DNA from 3 places in the Allobosea sp. P2_B12 genome. Region 3 is predicted to be linked to each of the others. Evidence: predicted binding sites of a transcription regulator. Region 3 holds the regulator's gene; each other region holds the start of a gene.

Region 1 (6,581 bases), on a different contig from region 3:
GCGATCATCCCCTTCACCCGGTTGATCGCGGGCACCTCGATCGGCACCAACGCCGCGATCGTGCCGCTGACGGTCGCGGCCACCCCCTTCATCGCCAGGCTGATCGAGGGCGCGGTCCGCGAGGTCGATCAGGGCCTGGTCGAGGCGGCCCGCTCGATGGGCGCGACGCCGCTCCAGATCGTCCGCAAGGTGCTGGTGCCCGAGGCGCTGCCGGCGATCGCGCTCGGCCTGACGCTGGCGGTCGTCAGCCTGATCGGCTTCTCCGCCATGGTCGGTGCGGTCGGCGGCGGTGGTCTGGGCGATCTCGGCATCCGCTACGGCTACCAGCGCTTCATGCCCGAGGTCATGGCCGCCGTCGTCGCGGTCCTGATCGTGCTGGTCCAGACCGTCCAGACAATCGGAGACCATCTCGCCCGCCGGCTCAACAAGCGCCTGCGCCACGCCTGAACCGGATCACGTTCACCCACACTCAGCCCTCATCCTGAGGAGCGCTCTGAAAGAGCGCGTCTCGAAGGATGCTCAGGAGGCTCCGGAAATGATCTGGAGCATCCTTCGAGACGCCGCGTACCGCGGCTCCTCAGGATGAGGGCTGGGAATTCTTCTCCAAGAAAAGGAATGCATCCCATGTCCATCATCACCCGCCGCGCCGCGCTTGTCGCCTCCGCCGCCCTGGCGCTGACCCTCTCCATCCCCGCGCTCGCCCAGGCCAACCAGGTCCTCCGCATCGGCGTCTCGCCCGGCCCTCATGCCGAAATCCTCGAGCAGGTGAAGCCGGTCCTGGCCAAGAAGGGCATCGATCTCAAGATCATCGAGTTCTCCGACTATTTCGTGCCCAACCAGGCGCTCGATGCCGGCGAGCTCGAAGCCAATTCCTTCCAGAACCAGCCCTATCTCGACAACCAGGTGAAGGACCGCGGCTTCAAGCTCGTCAACGTCGGGCTGACCGTGAACTTCCCGCTCGGCATCTACTCGTCGAAGTACAAGAGCTGGGCCGATGTGCCGGACGGATCGTCGATCGCGATCCAGAACGACCCGACCAATGGCGGGCGCGCGCTGCTGCTGCTGCAGGACAAGGGCGTGATCAAGCTGAAGGATGGCGTCGGCTTCAAGCCGAGCCCGGCCCACATCGTCGGCAATCCCAAGAAGCTCAAGGTGATCGAGGTCGAGGCGGCTCAGACCCCGCGCACGCTGGCCGATGTCGCCGCCGCCGCGATCAACACCAACTATGCCGTCGATGCCAAGATCGAGCCGACCTCGGCGATTCTGCGCGAGGACCCCAAGGGTCCCTATGTCAACCTGATCGCGGTGCGCGCCGCCGACAAGGACAAGCCCTGGGTCAAGACGCTCGTCGAGGCCTACCACACCCCCGAGGTCAAGGCGTTCATCGCCGAGCGCTTCAAAGGCAACGTGCTCGCCGGCTGGTAGTTCGGTCTCTCTTCCTCCCCACCTGGCCCTCGCGGTCAGGCGACTGCCCCGGATGCGAACAGCGTCCGGGGCTTTTTCTTGCCCTCTCAGAACCGCGCCGTCATTCCGGGCGCAGCGAAGCGGAGACCCGGAATCCATCCTAGAGCAGGACGGTGCCCTATGATGGATTCCGGGTCGGCGCCGCTGCGCGGCTTGTCCGGAATGACGGCGGAGATCGCCGATATCAGTTGGCGATCTTCCCCAGTGCGAAGAACTGCGTCTCGCCGGAGGAATCGTCGACGCCGTCATTGTCGGTAACGACGAAGAGGTTGCCGTCCCTGTCGACCGTCATGCCCTCGACCTTGTCGAGCCCGTAGCCGCCGAGCTTCATCAGGTCGGGCGTCAGGTCGCGCAGCGGTTTCTTCTCGACGGTCGGGATATTGGCGGAGCCGAGGGCGGCGGGCGTCAAACCCTTGATGGAGAAGGTCGCGAGCGTCTTCACCGCCTTGGCGCCGGAAAGGTTGTCGCGCTCGATCACGGCGAAGCTGTCGTTGCCGAGGAAGGTCAGCTCCGAGAGGCCCATCCAGGCGCCCGATGCGGCCGCCGTCAGCGGGTAATGCAATGCGCCCCATGTCTTCGACGCGGGCTTGTAGCTCAGGATCTTGGTCTTGCCCTTGGGATCGTCCTTCCACTCGCGCTGCACGGCGAGCCAGATTGTCTCGTCGGCGCCCGTGCCGGTCACCGCGACCCCCTCGAAGCCGAAGCGGCTGGCCTGCTTCGCCAGTTCCTCGGGCAGCAGGATTTCCTCTTCGACTTCGCCCTTGGCCGAGACGCGCAGCAGGATGTTCTGCGTCGACTTGTCCTTGGCCTCGGGATTGCCCTCCGACGCCAACCAGAAACCCCCGGCAGGGCGGGTGGCGATGCCTTCGACATCGTAAGAGACGGGCTTGCCGTCCTTGCTCAGCGTCGTCTCGCCGATGATCCGCGCCGGCTTCTGTGTCGCATCGATCTCAAGGATGCGCGACGGCGAATAGGCGTTGTCGGTGATGGCATGGAGCCGGCCCGCCACCGTTGTATGTGGCGCAAGGCCCGACAGCGCGCCCCAGCCGATCGGTGCGCCGTCGATTTCGGTCGAGACGATCGTCGGATAGGTGGCGGTAGCCTCGCTGCGCTCATAGATCGTCACGGCCGAACGCGGCCCGCCCTTCTCGCCGAGATCGGCTTCTGAGGCCGAGACGAAGAGATTGCGCTGCGGGATGGCGAGCAAACCTTCCGGCGCGATGCCGGACGGCAGGGCCTGGAGGTAACGCGGTGGTCGGCCCGGACCCTCGTCCTTGTAGACCAGCACGAGCGAAGCGCGCTCCAGCCCGACGAAGATCAGCTTGTCGCTGCCATAAGTGCCGACCTCGATGCCCTCCGGCTCGCTGCCCTTGGCGGCCGAACGGCGCTCGGGGTAGTGGCCGAGCTGCATGGCGATGCGATCGACGGTCGCGCCCGAATCGAACTCGACGGTGCCGTCCTTGCGGAAGATCGTGAAGCCGCGCGAGCCGCCCTTCCAATCGCCCTCATTGGCGGTCACGAAGCGGTCGTTGTCGAGCCAGCGCACAGAATCGGGCTCGCGTGCCACGCCCTTGAGCTCCTCGACCGGCTTGATCTGGCCGTCGCGTGTCTTGTCGATGCCCTTGAGATCGACCGTGCCTGCCGGAAAATGCGCAACCAGCTTGCCCGTCTTCGTATCGACGAGCGCGATGTGGTTGTTCTCCTGGAGGGTGATCACTGCAAGCCCGTCCTGGTTGACGTCGACGAATTCCGGCTCCGGATCGGTCGGCTCCACCGCGGCGATGCCGGTCATGTCGACGACCTGGCGCGAGGCGCAGTCGATGCCGCCGTCCTTGATGCCGATCAGCGTGACATTGCCGGCGGGCAACTGCGGCAGCGCGCCCTTGTTGAGCTTCTCGTCGCGCTCGTTCTCGATCGCGATGACGATCTTGCTCTTGTCCTTGGTCAGCGTCACCGAATCCGGCTGGCCGCCGAGATCGCAGGTCGCGACGACCTGCCTGGTCTTCAGGTCGACGGTCGCGAGGTGGCCGGTCGGCTCCTTGAAGTTGTCGCCGGAGGTGACGACGGCCACGAAGGCCTTGTCGCCGAGGATCGTGACAGAAGTGGACTCGCCGCCGAGTGGGACGAAGCCGGCGGGCTTGGGCGCGTTCGCGGTGGTGATGTCGATGATGCCGAGCGCTTTCTGCTCGGCATCGGTATAGGCCAGCAGCGTCCCGGCCTCGTTGGCGGCGATGATCTCGGCCACGGTCTTCTTCGAGGCGTCGCGGTCGGCCGGCAGGTTCTGCGGCACCGAGAAGGTCGCGATGCGGTTGAACATCGGCTCGGCGAGCGCTGTGCCACCAAGCAGCAGGGAGGCGAGGGCCGCGAGAACGAAGGGGTTGCGCATGGGGCGACCTGTCCGGCTGGAACGTGAAACTGGCAAGCTGATCGGCTAGTGAGCGACGACGACAGTCTCGTGACAGTTTGCCGGCTTTGGCCAAGTTGGGTTGAGCAACTTCGCCCAAGCCAAGAGCCGGCGGTCGCGAGCGCGACGGCCGGATCTCCGGCTCTGCAATCCGACGGCGATCAGAGGCTGGCGGTCACCGCGCCGCCGACACGAACCGAACGCTTCAGGCCGATCACCTCAAGCTCGGTGATCACCGCCACCGCGCCAGCCTGGGCCAGGACGAAGCCGATGCCAAGCCCCGTCGGCGAGAACCAGCCCGCGACCAGGATCGCGATGCTGTCGGCGACCCAGAGCAGGTTGATGCCGATCACGGCGAGGACGGTAAGCCTCGGCAGGGTCGCGCAACTGGAAAGCCAGGTGAGGATGGCGGCGCAGGGCAGGAGCACGACGCCAGCCCCGATCAGGAACGTAGCGGGAAGGCCCAGCGGGCCAGACAGTGGGCCTGCTGCGAAGGCCAGCAGCAGCCCGGTCGCGGCGCAGGCGGCGGCGTCGAGGGCGAGTGCATTGCGCAGGAGGCGGGAGGACTGGATCGTGGACATGGCTTGGTCTCCTCGGGTTCTGGCCCGCTTCGAGGGCCGTGGTCGATGGAGACCATGCTGACGGGATCGGGTCGGCCGGTCGATTAAGCGGGAGGTAATTGAAAACGGCCTCGCACGCCGACTAGGTTTACCCCATGAACCAGCATCACCAGCCCAGCGTCGGCCACCTCATCCGCGACTGGCGGCAATTGCGGCGGCTCAGCCAGCTCGACCTCGCGCTCGAAGCCGAGATCTCGCAGAAGCACCTCTCCTTTGTCGAGAGCGGGCGCTCGCAGCCAAGCCGCGACATGGTCCTGCTGCTGGCCGAGCATCTCGGCGTGCCGCTGCGCGAGCGCAACGCGCTCCTGCTCGCGGCCGGCTATGCGCCGGTCTATCTGGAGCGCGCGCTGGAGGACCCCGGCCTCCAGGCCGCGAAGTCGGCGATCGACCTCGTCCTGAAGGGCCACGAGCCCTATCCGGCGCTGGCCGTCGATCGGCACTGGACCCTGCTCGCGGCCAACGCAGCCGTCGCGCCGCTTTTGAGCCTCGTCGCCGATGCCGAGCTGCTGCGCCCGCCGGTGAACGTGCTGCGGCTGTCGCTGCATCCGGCCGGCCTCGCCCCGGTCATCGTCAATCTGGAGGAATGGGGTTCACATCTGATCGCGCGCCTGCGCCAGCAGATCAGGGCCACCGCCGATCCGGTGCTGGCGGAGCTTCTGGCCGAGCTTCTGTCCTATGGCACCCCGAGCCCGCCAGTGCGGAAAGGGCAGGCACATCAGGTCGATGTCGAGCCGGCCATTGTGGTGCCGCTGCGTCTGCGCGTCGGCGATATCACGCTGTCCTTCATCTCGACGACGACGGTGTTCGGCACGCCGGTCGATATCACCCTGTCGGAGCTGGCACTGGAGACGTTCTTCCCGGCCGATGCGGCCACCGCCCAGGCGCTGCATGCCATGGCGCCGGCCTCTTCAGAGATCTCAGGCCAGGTGAGGTAGGGGCCGAAATTTCTTTGGAACCTTCCGTCCAGCCGCTGGTTTTCTCGTCGCAAGCCGCAGGGGCGGCACAGAAATTCACGAGAAGGATCAAGATGATGGGTAGCACCATGGACAAGGTCAAGGGCATGGCCAACGAGGCCACCGGCAACGTCAAGCAGGCCGCCGGCAAGGCGATGAACAAGCCCGAGCTCGAGGCCGAGGGCTTCGCTCAGGAGCGCAAGGGCGAGGCCCAGCAGGCGCTCGGCAAGGGCAAGGAAGCCATCAAGAAAGTGGTCGACAAGGCCTGATCACGATCAGAGCCTGACCAAGAACGGGCCGCCGAGAGGCGGCCCGTTTTTTTGTGTGCGATCAAGCCGACTTTCAATCCGCGCGGTCGTCCCGGGCGCAGCGTAGCGGAGACCCGGGATGACGCTGAGGCTTTGCGGCCAGCGGCGGAGCCTCTCAGGCCGCGCCGCCGATGCCGCCGAGAAAATCCTTCACGCGTCCGAAAAAGCCGGCGGCCTCCGGGTGCGTCGCGCCCGAGCTTTCGCGCTCGAACTCCTGCAGCAGCTCGCGCTGGCGCGGCGTCAGCTTCTGCGGCGTCTCGATCACGACCTGGATGTAGAGGTCGCCGACCTCGCGCGAGCGCAGCACGCTCATGCCCTTGCCCTTGAGCCGGAACTGCTTGCCAGTCTGCGTGCCCTCGGGGACCTTCACCCGGGCCTGCTCGCCGGTCAGCGTCGGCACCTCGATCTCGCCGCCGAGCGCAGCCGATGTCAGGCCGAGCGGCACGCGGCAGAACAGATCGGCCCCGTCGCGCTGGAAGATCGCGTGCGGCTTGATCGAGAGGAAGATGTAGAGATCGCCGGCTGGCCCGCCGCGCAGGCCGGCCTCGCCCTCGCCGGCAAGCCTGATGCGGGTGCCGTCCTCGACGCCCGCCGGGATGTTGACTGAGAGCGTGCGCTCGCGGGTGACGCGGCCGGCGCCCTGGCAGTTCTTGCAGGGGTCGTCGATGATCTCGCCGCGGCCCGAGCAGGTCGGGCAGGTGCGCTCGACCGAGAAGAAGCCCTGATTGGCGCGGACCCGACCATGGCCGCCGCAGGTCGGGCATTGCCGCGACTTCGAGCCGGGCTTGGCGCCGCTGCCGGAGCAGACCTCGCAGGCGATCGAGGTCGGCAC
Region 2 (6,581 bases), on a different contig from region 3:
TGCAGTGGTTGATCAATCTGTGATCAATATGCGCCCGAAGCGCATCCGCTTCAAGATCGAGCCGCAGGCGATGACAGATCGCAGATGCAGCAGTGCGGCAGAGCTCAACGGGGAGTTGGACAGCGTGCCGCCTACTCCATCACCGCCGCTTTGAGGATACACACCATCATCGCCGTTCCCGGCTCGCTGCCGACGCAGCGGACAACGTGGCGGCGGTCGCAGCGGTAGCGCAGGGTCTCGCCCGCCTTGGCGCGCTGGATGATGTCGCCGACCTCGACCTCGAACTCGCCCGAGCTGACGGAGAGGGATTCGATCGAGCCGCGCTGGTGGCCTTCGGAATCGAGCTCGCCACCCGGTTCCGACTGGACATCATACCATTGCAGCCATTCGACCGTCTTGATCCAGCCGATGATGGCGAGCTTGAGCTTGCCGTCCTCCGAGACCAGGATCGGCGTGTCGGCGCGGGCCGTCTTCTCGATGAAGGGCTCTTCCTCGCCGCTGGACAGCACGCGCTCGATCGAGATGTCGAGCGCCTGGGAGAGCCGCCAGATCGTCGCCAGGGTCGGATTGGTTTCGTTGCGCTCGATCTGGCTGATGATCGACTTCGCCACGCCGGATTGCTCGGCGAGCTCCGAGAGCGAGAAGTTGTAGGCCTTGCGGAGGCGCTGGATCGTCTTGCCGAGCTGGCCCGAGATGACATGAGCCCCGGATTCGAACTCGCGTCCGCCACGCTCTTTCGTCTCGATACCCATCCTGTCCTAGCCTGACTCGCATGCTGGATCGTTTGCGCAAGCGAACGATCGTTTGTCTGAGCGGACAATGCCCGTTCCGGACGCGGCGGGCAAGCCGCCTCTCGGGAGGGTTTCCCTCTGGACGCAGCTCAGGTCGAGCGGGTCGAACCGATCTCGCGCTGCTCGCGCTTCAGCAGGCCGAGCTGCTGTTCACGCAGGATGACGTAGATGCCAGAGGCGATGACGATCGCGGCGCCGGTCAGGATCGTGCCCGCCGGCCATTCGCCGAACAGGAACCAGCCGATGATGACCGCCCAGATCATCGTCGAATATTCGAACGGCGCGATGAGCGAGGCGTCGCCGAAGCGATAGGCCTGCACGAGCAGGATCTGGCCGAGGCCGCCCAGGATGCCGATCGCCACCATCAGGACGGCATCCGTGAGATCGGGCATGCGCCAGCCGAACGCCAGGGTCGTAAGGCCGAGCGCGCTGGTCAGCAGCATGAAGTAGAAGACGATCGCGCCGGTCTGCTCGGTCTTGGTCAGCAGGCGCACCTCGATCGAGGCGAAGGCCGAGCAGCAGGCGCCGGCCAGGCCAAGCGCAGCGCCCAGCGCCGGGCCGCCCTGCAGCCCCTGCGAGAGCGTGCCGCCGGTCAGATGCGGCGAGAGCATGATCAGGACGCCAACGAAGCCGATCGTCACGGCGCTCCAGCGATAGATCCGGACGCGTTCCTTGAGCACGACGGCGGCCAGCACCACCACCGCGAGGGGGGCGGCATAGCCGAGCGCCACCGCATCCGAGAGCGGCAGGAACTGGAGGGCGGCGAAGCCGCAGAACATGCCGGTCGAGCCGATGACGCCGCGCTTCATATGGCCGCGCAGATTGCTCGTCTTGAGCGCGGCCGGCAGTTCAGAGCGCCAGGCCAGCCAGACCAGCAGGGGAATCAGCGCGAAGAAGGAGCGGAAGAAGACGAGTTCGCCCGTCGGATAGCGCGCGGCGATCGACTTGATGCCGGCCGACATCAGCGTGAAGGCCAATGCCGAGATGAGCTTGAGGCTGATGCCGAGGAGAGGGGACAACGGACCGGCGCAGTGGGAGGGCAAGGCGGCGGCGAACGCCGCGAAGGTGCGCGCCGTTAGAACACGCGCAGCCGGGGCTTCAAAGCGTTAAGCCTGCAACCCCGATAGGCGGCGGGCGGGCAGCCTGCCGCCTATCGGTGCAAATTTCGACGTCGCCCGGACCAACCTCAGCCCTCATCCTGAGGAGCCATTCCGATCGGATTGGCGTCTCGAAGGATGCTCGCCGAGGCTCCGGAGATATCTGGATCATCCTTCGAGACGCCGCTTCGCGGCTCCTCAGGATGAGGGCTGAGGTGCCCATAAACTCTCAGAAGCTGCCCCTGAAGGCTCCGCCGTCGATCAGAAAGTTCTGGCCCGTGATGTAGCCGGCATGGGCGCTGGCGAGGAAAGCGCAGAGCTTGCCGAATTCGTCGGCCTCGCCGAAACGCCCGGCGGGCACGTCCTTCCGGCGCTGCTCGGCGAATTCGTCGACGCTCAGGCCCTTGATCGCGGCCATCTTCGTCAGCCCGCTTTTCAGCCGGTCGGTATCGAAGCTGCCCGGCAGGACGTTGTTGATCGTGACATTGGCATGGGCGACCTCGCGGGCGACGCCAGCGAGGAAGGCGGTGAGCCCGGCCCGTGCCGCCGAGGAGACGTCGAGCCCGGTCAGCGGGGTCAGCACGCTGGCCGAGGTGATGTTGACGATTCGCCCGAAGCGCCTGGCGATCATGCCGTCGACGACACGCTGCACCAGTTCGAGTGGCGTCGCCATGTTCTGGACGACGCCTTCCAGAAGCGCCTCGCGGGACACATCGCGAAACGGTTTCGGCGGGGGGCCGCCATTGTTGTTGATCAGGATGTCGGGATCGGGGGCCGCCGCGAGCAGGGCGTCCTGACCGGCACGGCTCGAAACGTCGGCGACGACGGCGATGACGGTCGCGCCGGTGCTGGCACGAATCTGGCTCGCGGTGGCTTCGAGCGTGGCCGCGTCGCGGCCATTGACGACGATGGTGCAGCCGGCTTCGGCCAGTGCCTGCGCGCAGGCGCGACCGAGACCTTTGCTGGAGGCGCAGACGATGGCCGTGCGGCCGGAAATTCCAAGATCCATCTCATTGCTCCGAAGGCTTCGTACCCTGAACCGCAGACAGACCACGGATCGCTGGTTCCGTCATCAAAGCGCAATGCAAATCAGACACATGCCGGACGCATCGCAACAAGATGGGCCGGGTGGCATGGGCGACGAGGACGACGCGAAGCAGGTTCGCAGCATCTTCATTTCGGATCTGCACCTCGGCACGCGCGGGGCGCAGGCCGATCTGGTCCTGGAATTCCTGCGTGCCTATGACGCGCCGCAGATCTATCTGGTCGGCGACATCATCGATGGCTGGCGGCTGAAGAGCGGCTGGTATTTTCCGCAGTCGCATAACGACGTGATCCAGAAGCTTTTGCGCAAGGTCCGCAAGGGCTCGAAGTTGATCTACGTCACCGGCAACCACGACGATTTCCTGCGGGATTTCACCGGCTTGCAGTTCGGTGGCATCACGCTCGTCGACGAGGTCATCCACGAGACCGCCGACGGCAAGCGCCTGCTGGTCATCCATGGTGACCTGTTCGACCTCGTGGTGCGCAATGCCAAATGGCTCGCCCTGCTGGGCGACTGGGCCTACACGATCGCGCTGGCGTCCAATACGGTGGTCAACAAGATCAGGCGCTGGTTTGCGCTGCCGCACTGGTCGCTCTCGGCCTGGGCCAAGAACAAGGTCAAGAACGCGGTCAATTATATCGGCGAGTTCGAGACCTGCCTGGCCGCCGAAGCGCGCCGGCATCATGCCGACGGCGTCGTCTGCGGCCATATCCACCACGCCGCCTACCGCGAGATCGACGGCCTGACCTACATCAACACCGGCGACTGGGTCGAAAGCTGCACCGCCTTCATCGAGCATCATGACGGGCGCTTCGAGATGATCCGCTGGCCGCAAGGCCGTCTCAGGGGTGAGGCGCCCGTGCCGGTCGTGGTGCCGGCGCGGCCGACACCGGTGCCGGCGCTGGTCGAGGCGGCCTGATGCGCGTCATGATCGCGACGGATGCCTGGCGTCCGCAGATCAATGGCGTCGTCCGCTCGCTGGAGCGGATGGCGGAGGCCGGACCCGATTTCGGGGTGACGCCGAAGATGCTGACGCCCGAGGGCTTCCGCCAGATCGGCTTGCCGAGCTATCCCGATATCCGCATCGCGCTGGCGACGCGGCGGGCGTTGGCGGAGCGGATCGAGGATTTCGCGCCCGATCATATCCACATTGCGACCGAGGGGCCGATCGGCTGGCTGACGCGGGCGGTCTGCATGGCGCAGAAGCGGCCGTTCACGACGAGCTACCACACCCGCTTTCCGCAATATGTCGCGGCGCGCTGGCCGATCCCCGAAAGCTGGAGCTACCGCTTCCTGCGCCGCTTTCATGGCCCGGCCGCGGCCGTCATGGTTTCGACCGCATCCGTGGAAACGGAACTGCGCCAGCACGGTTTCGAGAAGATCGTGCGCTGGGGGCGAGGTGTCGATCTGTCCCTGTTCCATCCGCGCCTGCAGAGCGTGCTCGACCTGCCGCGCCCGATCTTCCTCAGCGTCGGGCGCGTCGCGGTCGAGAAGAACCTGGACGCCTTCCTGTCGCTGCGGCTGCCCGGCAGCAAGGTCGTGGTCGGCGACGGGCCGGCCCGCGCCGACCTGCAGCGTGCCTATCCGGATGCGACCTTCCTGGGCACGCGCGAGGGCGAGGATCTGGCGGCGATCTACGCCTCCTGCGACGTCTTCGTCTTCCCGAGTCTGACCGACACCTTCGGCATCGTCCTGCTGGAGGCAGCGGCCAGCGGGCTGCCAGTCGCCGCCTTTCCGGTGCAGGGGCCGAGCGACGTCTTCGCCGGCAGCGGGGCCGCGGTTCTGAACGAGGATCTGCGCTCGGCGGCGTTGCAGGCGCTGCGCATCCCGACGGAGACCTGTCTCGAACTCGCCGCCAGCCATAGCTGGCAGCGCAGCGCGGCGCAGTTCTACGGCCATATCCGGCAGGTCGTCAGCGAGCATGCTGGCCGGATTCCGCGCAATGGCGCGGCTGTCGCCCCGGCCCCGGGCGTTACAGCCTTCGCGAGCGCGCGTCTCGCGGAAGAGCTGGGGCCGACGCATCTGACGGCTTGAGCTGGGCGCGGAAGTCGTCGCGCCGTTCATGCACGGATGCGATGACAAGGCCCATCGGCACGCCCAGCCCGACAAGCGCGGCCTCCGACAATTGCAGGCTGGCCTCGATCGTCTCCGGCACGGCGTCGTTGACGCCGATTTCGTAGAGATGGCGGGCATGGGCCGCGTCGCGGGCGCGGGCGACGATGACGAGTTCGGGCCGCAATGCGCGCGCCGCCAGCACGGTGGCATCGACGGCGCGCGGCGAGTCGATCGTCACGATCAGCGCGGTGGCTTCGTCGAGCCCGCAGAGCCGCAGGAAGTCCGGCTTGGTGGCGTCACCGTAGAAGGCCGGCCGCCCTGCACGACGCTGGGCCGCGATCAGCGAGGCGTCCGAATCGATCACGATATAGGGCTTGCGGTGCTCCTCGAGCATGCTGCCGACGAGCTGGCCGACGCGGCCGCCACCGACGACGATCGCGCGGGCGGAATGGTCGTCGGGCGGCAGCACCTTGGCCTCGTCGGGCAGCATGACCGGCGCGGCGAGCTTCAGCGACAGCGCGCGGGCGAGGCGTGCCAGCAGCGGCAGCGCGATCATGGTCAGGGAGACGCCGGCCAGCACCAGGCTCGCCGGCTCCTGTCCGAGAAGCTTGGCGGCAACCGCGCCGTTGAGCAGGACGAAGGCGAATTCGCCACCGGGGCCGATCATGATCGCGGCTTCGAGCGCGGTCGCCTTCGACAGCTTGAAGACACGGGCGAGCCCGAAGACCAGCAGCGATTTCGTGGCGAAGAGGCCGACCGCGATTCCCAGGATGGCGAGGGGATGGGCGGCGAGTTCGGCCGGATTCACGCCCATGCCGACGGTGAGGAAGAAGACGCCGATCAGCAGCGACTTGAACGGCTCGATGGTGACCTCGATGGCGCGGCGATACTCCGTCTCCGCCAGCAAGAGCCCGGCGATGAAGGCGCCAAGCCCCATCGACAGCCCGGCGGCGGCGGCGATCATTCCGGTGCCGAGCGCGACCAGCAGCGTGGCTGCCATGAAGCTCTCGGAGGAATCGGTCGAGGCGACGAGGCGGAAGAGCGGGCGCAGGCCCCGCCGCCCGACGAGCACGATCGTCGCGATGGCGGCAAAGGCCTGGAGCAGCGCCTGGGCAAGGCCCGCCAGCAGCGAGCCGCCGCCGTTCTGCGCGCCGAGCACGCTGACGAGGAAGAGCAGCGGGATGACGGCGATGTCCTGGCAGAGCAGCACGGCAAAGCTCGCGCGGCCGGCCGATGAGGTCATGCGCTTCCTGGCCGAGAGCAGTTCGACCACCATCGCGGTCGAGGACAGCGCGAGGCCGAATCCGATGATGAGCGAGGCCGCCGCCGGCTGGCCCAGGGCATAGGCGACCGCGCCGATGGCGCCGGCCGATAGCGCGACCTGTCCGAGCCCCAGCCCGAAGACCAGCCGCCGCATCGTCACCAGGCGCTCGAAGGAGAGCTCCAGCCCGATCACGAAGAGCAGGAAGGCGACGCCCAGTTCGGCGGGACCTGCCAGCGCCTCAGGGCTGGAGACGGTGATCGCGTCGAGGAAGGGGACCGTTGCGGAAAAGCCGCCGAGCCCGAAAGGGCCGAGCAGGGCGCCGCAGGCCA
Region 3 (6,581 bases):
CATGACGAGGCCTCGTTCGCCAGAACCTCCACTTCGCTATGGGATTTGAGCGCATAGCCGCCATGGGGCTGGGTCACGAGATAGCCTCTTGTAACGCTGTCGTCATGCCACTGGTCCGTGCGTGTTTCTCCTGGACCAACGCCGAAACCGGGCTCCGGTTCGCCGGATGTGATGTGAGGGGTGCATGAGGCCAGCGGTAAGGCGGAAGTGGGACGCGGGAACCTCAACGAAGAACCCTCTCCTGTAAGGAGAGGGCAGGGTGAGGTGTCGGCCCTTGGACCAGCAGCGTTGAACAGTGCCGCGGTCAGCTCACGGCTGCGGTGTCGAGGGGCCGACCCCTCACCCCTGCCCCTCTCCCTACGGGAGAGGGGTTCCCCGCGCTTCGCTTCGGACCGCCCTGGGTCGTCACCGGGACGCCAACCATGCCTCCATCCCGGCCGCCGCCGCGATGCCGGTCGCAAAGCAGCCCTGCAGCAGATAGCCGCCGGTCGGCGCCTCCCAGTCCAGCATCTCGCCGGCGACGAAGACGCCGGGCAGGCGCTTCAGCATGAACCCATCATCGACCTCGGCGGCCGCGATGCCGCCGGCCGTCGAGATCGCGCGGTCGATCGGCATCAGGCCGGTGAGTCGCAGGGGCGTGGATTTGATCGCCGCCGCCAGCGCGGCAGGCGCCTCATTGAGCCGCCCCCCGGCACCATCGCGCAGCACGGCGACGGCTGCCGGAGACAATCCCGCCTTGCGCAGATGGTTGCTCAGCGTCTCGCCCTTGCGGCGCTTGCCGAGCTTCTCGGTCAGCCGCGCGAGGTCGAGATCCGGCCGCAGATCGATCGCGATCTCGGCAAAGCCCTCGCGGGCGATCGCCTCGCGCAGCGGCCCCGACAGCGCATAGATCGCGCCGCCCTCGATGCCATCAGCGTCGATCATCGCCTCGCCCGCCACCTCCTGGCCGCCGAATCGGATGATGATGCGCTTCAACGGCGCGCCCGCGAAACGCTCGCGCAAGGTCGCCGACCAGGCGACGGCAAAGCCGCCATTGGCGGGGCGCAGCGGCGTGATCACGACACCCTTCGCCGCCAGCAGCGAAACCCAGCCGCCATCGGACCCCAGCCTTGGCCAACTCGCGCCACCCAGCGCCAGCAGCGTCGCATCGGGTGTGAGCGCGACAGTCTCGCCATCGCCCGTCCTGAAGCTCAGCGCCCCATCCGCCGTCCAGCCCGTCCAGAAGCGCCCGGATTCGAGCTTCACCCCAAGACCGTCCAGCCATCGCAGCCAGGAGCGCAAAAGCGGCGAGGCCTTCATCGCCTTGGGAAAGACGCGCCCGCTCGAGCCGACGAAGCTCTCGGCGCCCAGCCCGTCGGCCCAGTCACGCAGCATCTGAGGCGGAAAGGCCTGGATCGCCGGTTCGAGCCAGTCCCGCGCCGCGCCATAACGCGGCAGGAAGCCCTCGAGCGCTTCGGAATGGGTGAGGTTCAACCCCCCGCGCCCCGCCAGCAGGAATTTCCGTGCCGGCGTCGGCATCCGCTCATGGATGGTGACGCGGTGGCCGGCCTCCGCCAGCCGTTCCGCCGCGATCAACCCGGCCGGGCCTGCTCCGATGATGGCGATGTCTTTGGTTTGCATGCGGCGGGCTTGCGCCGTCGGACGCTGCGGGTCAAGCGAGGTCGGCCGAGGCGGTCAAGCGATCAGATATCAATCAAACGCGCCGTCATCCCGGGCGGAGCGAAGCGCAGACCCGGGATCCATGCCTGGACCTGCTGAAATGGCGTTCCGGCATGGATCCCGGATCGGCGCGGCTTCGCCGCTTGTCCGGGATGACGGCGCGGATGTGAGACGGGTCGAAAGCCAGTCACGCCCGCGCAAAGGTCTCGTCGAAGGCGTAGCCGGCGCCGCGCACGGTGCGCAGGGGGTCCTTGGCGTCGCCCGGCGTGATCGCCTTGCGCAGGCGCCCGACATGGACGTCCACGGTGCGCTCGTCGATATAGACGTCGCGACCCCAGACCGCGTCGAGAAGCTGGGCGCGGGAATAGACCCGGCCCGGCGCCTGCATCAGGAATTCGAGCAGGCGGAACTCGGTCGGGCCGAGATGCAGTTCGAAGCCCGAGCGGCGCACGCGCCGCGTGGTCCGGTCCAGTTCGAGATCGCCGGCCGTCAAAAGTCCCGCGACGTGGCCGGGCTTGGCCCGGCGCAGCAGCGCCTGAATGCGCGCGATCAGCTCGGGCAGCGAGAACGGCTTGACGACATAGTCGTCGGCGCCGGTGGCCAGGCCGCGCACGCGCTCGGTCTCCTCGCCGCGCGCGGTCAGCATGATGATCGGCACGCGCTCGGTGTCGCGGCGCGCCCGCAGGCGGCGGCAGAGCTCGATGCCCGACAGCCCCGGCAGCATCCAGTCGAGCAGCACGAGATCGGGCGTGTTGTCACGCAGGTGCAGCTCGGCATCGTCGCCGCGCGCGACCGAGTCGACCTCGAAGCCCTCGGCCTCGAGATTGTAGCGCAGGAGCAGGGTCAGCGGCTCCTCGTCCTCGACGATCAGGATGCGGGCGGGCATGGCGCGGTTCCGTTCTGGGCAGTCGGCGTCTTGGCAGCCAGTCGACACATTCCGTCATGCTCGCCCTTGTGGCGAGCATCCACGTCTTGAACACCGCTCTCGGCGAGCGAAGGCGTGGATGGTCGGGACAAGCCCGACCAAGACGGGAAAGGCGATGGCGCCCTCATCGATCAGCTCCCCGTCACCGCCTCGACGTTGATGTCGGTGGTGTCGAGCTTGGGACGGTTGAGGTCGAGCGATTCGCCGGTGACGAGATAGTGGATCGTCTCGGCGATGTTGGTGGTGTGGTCGCCGATGCGCTCGATGTTCTTGGCGCAGAACAGGAGATGCGTGCAGAAGGTGATGTTGCGCGGATCTTCCATCATATAGGTCAGGAGCTCGCGGAACAGCGAGGTGTAGAGCGCGTCGATCTCGCCGTCGCGATGCCAGACCTCCAGCGCCTTCTGCTCATTGGCCGAGGCATAGGCGTCGAGCACGTCCTTGAGCTGAGCCTGGACCAGGCGGCTCATATGCTCCAGCCCGACGACAGCGCGATGCGGCGGCGAGAACTGGCCTGAGATCGCGACCGCGCGCTTGGCGATGTTCTTGGCGAGATCGCCGACGCGCTCGATGTCGGAGGCGATGCGGATCGCCGAGATCAGCTCGCGCAGATCGTTGGCGAGCGGCTGGCGCCGCGCGATGGTCAGCACCGCGCGCTCCTCGACATCGCGCTGCAGGTTGTCCAGGCGCTGGTCGGCCGAGATCACCTTCTGGGCGAGCGTGGTGTCGCGGCGCACCAGCGCCACGGTGGAATCGCCGAGCATGCGCTCGGACATGCCGCCCATCTCGGCGAGGCTGCGGCGTATGCCTTCGAGTTCGGCGTCGTAGGAGCGGACGATATGGTCGGTCATCGGCGTTTGTCCCTGTGCAGCGCGTGCGAGTCAGCCGAAACGGCCGGTGACGTAGTCCTGCGTCTGCTTCTTGCTCGGGTTCATGAAGATGTTGTTGGTCGCGGCGAACTCGATCACCTCGCCGAGATACATGAAGGCGGTGTACTGCGAGATGCGCGCCGCCTGCTGCATGTTGTGCGTCACGATGACGATGGTGAAATCGGTCTTGAGCTGCTCCAGCAGATCCTCGATCTTGCCGGTCGAGATCGGGTCGAGCGCCGAGGTCGGCTCGTCGAACAGGATGACCTCGGGCTTCTGCGCGATGGTGCGCGCGATGCAGAGGCGCTGCTGCTGGCCGCCCGACAGGCCCATGCCCGAGGCCTTGAGCTTGTCCTTGACCTCGTCCCACAGCGCGGCGCGGCGCAGCGCGCCCTCGATGCGGTCGTCGAGCTCGGATTTCGGCGGCTTCTCGTAGAGGCGGATGCCGAAGGCGACGTTGTCGTAGATCGACATCGGGAAGGGCGTCGGCTTCTGGAAGACCATGCCGATGCGCGAACGCAGCTCGTTCACGTCGATGTCGTTGGAGATGACGTTGCGCCCGTCGAGCAGCACCTCGCCGGTCGCCTTCTGCTCGGGATAGAGCGAGTAGATCCGGTTGAAGATGCGCAGCAACGTCGACTTGCCGCAGCCCGAGGGGCCGATCAGCGCCGTGACGTGGCGGTCGCGGAAGTCGAGGTTGATGTTCTTCAGCGCCTTGTGCTCGCCGTAGTAGAAATCGAGGTTCTTCACCGCGATCCGCACGGGGGCATCGGCGTCGAGCGATTGCGGGCTCAGTTCCAGGGTCGAAAGCATCGAAGGGTTCCTTCGGATCGGACGCGACGAATGTCGGAAGCGACGTAAATTACTTGGAGCCGCGCACGATGCGGCGGGCGATGAGCGAGAGCACCAGGATCGACATGGTGATGATCAGCGAACCAGCCCAGGCGAGCTGCTGCCAGTTCTCGTAAGGGGCCGAGGCGAACTGGTAAATCGTCACCGGCAGGTTCGAGACGCCGCCCTTGAGAGTGGGCGAGAACCAGAAATTGTTGTTCAGCGCGGTGAAGATCAGCGGCGCGGTTTCGCCGGCGATGCGGGCGAGCGCCAGCAGGATGCCGGTGACCATCCCGGACTTCGCCGCCCGCCAAGTGATCGAGGTGATCACCACCGAAGGCGGCGCGCCGAGCGCCGAGCCGGCCTCGCGCAGCGGTCCGGGAACCAGCCGCAGCATGTCCTCGGTGGTCCGCACGATGACCGGGATCGCGATGATGCCGAGCGCCACGCCGCCGGCCCAGCCGGAATAGCCGCCCAGCGGCTCGACCATGATGACGTAGACGAACAGGCCGATCAGGATCGACGGCGCCGAAAGCAGGATGTCGTTGATGAAGCGGATCAGGTCGGCGAGCTTCGAGCCCTTGCCGTATTCGGCGAGATAGGTTCCCGCCAGAACGCCGATCGGCGTCGCCACGACGATGCCCAGGAAGGTCAGCACGATCGAGCCGACGATGGCGTTGGCGAGACCGCCGCCTTCCGAACCGGGGCCGGGCGTGACCTGGGTGAAGGTTGCGACGGAGAGTCCGCCGATGCCCTTCACGATCAACATGCCGAGAATCCAGAACAGCACGAAGATCGCCATGAAGGTAAAGCCGGCAGCGATGACGCGCATCAGCTTGTCGGCGGTCCGGCGCGACTGGCGGACACGCCCCCATTCGGCATGGGGCAGGGCGCGGACGGTGGAGGGTGTCGTCAGGCTCATGACCAGCTCGCTCAGTAGGCTTTGACGCGCGACACGAGAATGCGCGCAATGACGAGGACGACGAAGGTGACGAAGAACAGGATGCAGCCGAGCGCAATCAGGGCGTTGAGCTGCAGGCCCATGGCCTCGTTGAACTCATTGGCGATGCGCGAGGCGATCGTCGAGCCCGGATCCATGATCGAGGCCGAGAGCCGGTTGGCGTTGCCGACGACGAAGGTCACCGCCATCGTCTCGCCGAGCGCGCGCCCGAGGCCGAGCATGATCGCGCCGATGATCGAGACGCCGGCCTGCGGCACCAGCACATGGCGCACCACCTCCCAGGTCGTCGCCCCGATGCCATAGGCGCTCTCGCGCAGAACGGAGGGGATCTGGTCGAGCATGTCGCGGGTGATCGAGGCGATGAAGGGGATGATCATGAAGGCCAGGATGATGCCGGCCGTCAGGATGCCCAGGCCCGAAGGCGAGCGCGAGTACAACACCGTGCCGACGATCGGGAGACCCTCGACGATGTTCGAGAGCGGGATCTGCACGTAGGCAGCAAACAGCGGCACGAAGACGAACAGGCCCCACATGCCGTAGATGATCGAGGGCACGGCCGCGAGAAGCTCGATGGCGGTGGAGACCGGCTGCTTGAACCAGGGCGGGGCGAGCTGCGTCAGGTAGACGGCGATACCCAGCGAGAGCGGCACGCCGATGACCAGCGCCAGGAAGGCGGTCGAAAGGGTGCCGACGATGGCGGGCCAGGCGCCGTACTGGTCGTTCTGGGTGTCCCAGACGCTAGAGGTGATGAAGCCGATGCCCATCTCGCGGAATGCCGGCCAGCCGCCGATGACCATCGAGAGCATGATGCCTGCGAGCAGGACGAGGACGAACAGCGCCGACAGGAAACTGGCGTTCTTGAAGATGATGTCGAAGGTGCCCTTGGGCGTCTTCCGCTGGGGCGCAGCGCCGGGAACGGTCATGTGGTCAGTCACGGCGGTCATCCAAAGGCTCCGGTGCGAAAGGCGCGCCCGTCATTTTCCGGGCGGAGCGGAGCGCAGGCCCGAATGGCTCGGGCCTGCGCGTCCTTGTTTCCGAGATGGCCGGGCCAGGCCCGACCATGACGACCATCCTCAGAAAATCGGCTTGCCAGCCGGGTCGGTGACGCCCTTCCAGGCGTTGCGGACCTGATCCTTGACGCCGGCCGGGAGCGGCACGTAGTCGAGGTCGAGAGCGAGCTTGTCGCCGTTTTTGAAGGCCCAGTCGACGAACTTCAGCGCGGCCTGCACCTCTTCCGGCTTCTCCGGCTTGGCGTGGACGAGCAGGAAGGTCGCGGCCGTGATCGGCCAGGCCTCGGCGCCCTTCTGGTTGTTCAGCGAGATGCCGAAACCGGGAG

Evidence for each region. The regulator PhoB, encoded in region 3, activates phosphate uptake and scavenging genes when phosphate is short. The targets are predictions, from matches to a motif close to TGTCATNNANCTGTCAT.
Region 1: AC1DYU_RS19190 (esterase-like activity of phytase family protein) is a predicted target of PhoB. The motif match lies at 3,909-3,925, and genes of this name have one in related genera.
Region 2: AC1DYU_RS01015 (UDP-2,3-diacylglucosamine diphosphatase) is a predicted target of PhoB. The motif match lies at 2,956-2,972, and genes of this name have one in related genera.

What each region holds. Positions count from the first base shown of each region.
Region 1 is NZ_JBFUDG010000008.1:128,427-135,007, forward strand. Features, by position in the region: gene AC1DYU_RS19180 (methionine ABC transporter permease) at 1-447, shown strand, start outside; gene AC1DYU_RS19185 (MetQ/NlpA family ABC transporter substrate-binding protein) at 625-1,425, shown strand; gene AC1DYU_RS19190 (esterase-like activity of phytase family protein) at 1,649-3,850, opposite strand; gene AC1DYU_RS19195 (hypothetical protein) at 4,030-4,449, opposite strand; gene AC1DYU_RS19200 (helix-turn-helix domain-containing protein) at 4,584-5,423, shown strand; gene AC1DYU_RS19205 (CsbD family protein) at 5,519-5,710, shown strand; gene dnaJ (molecular chaperone DnaJ) at 5,865-6,581, opposite strand, start outside.
Region 2 is NZ_JBFUDG010000001.1:201,643-208,223, forward strand. Features, by position in the region: gene AC1DYU_RS01000 (XRE family transcriptional regulator) at 132-752, opposite strand; gene AC1DYU_RS01005 (DMT family transporter) at 881-1,810, opposite strand; gene AC1DYU_RS01010 (SDR family oxidoreductase) at 2,118-2,897, opposite strand; gene AC1DYU_RS01015 (UDP-2,3-diacylglucosamine diphosphatase) at 3,022-3,852, shown strand; gene AC1DYU_RS01020 (glycosyltransferase family 4 protein) at 3,852-4,967, shown strand; gene AC1DYU_RS01025 (cation:proton antiporter domain-containing protein) at 4,906-6,581, opposite strand, start outside.
Region 3 is NZ_JBFUDG010000009.1:163,424-170,004, reverse strand. Features, by position in the region: gene AC1DYU_RS20360 (hypothetical protein) at 1-3, opposite strand, end outside; gene AC1DYU_RS20355 (TIGR03862 family flavoprotein) at 406-1,620, opposite strand; gene phoB (phosphate regulon transcriptional regulator PhoB) at 1,847-2,545, opposite strand; gene phoU (phosphate signaling complex protein PhoU) at 2,716-3,435, opposite strand; gene pstB (phosphate ABC transporter ATP-binding protein PstB) at 3,466-4,266, opposite strand; gene pstA (phosphate ABC transporter permease PstA) at 4,316-5,206, opposite strand; gene pstC (phosphate ABC transporter permease subunit PstC) at 5,218-6,189, opposite strand; gene pstS (phosphate ABC transporter substrate-binding protein PstS) at 6,319-6,581, opposite strand, start outside.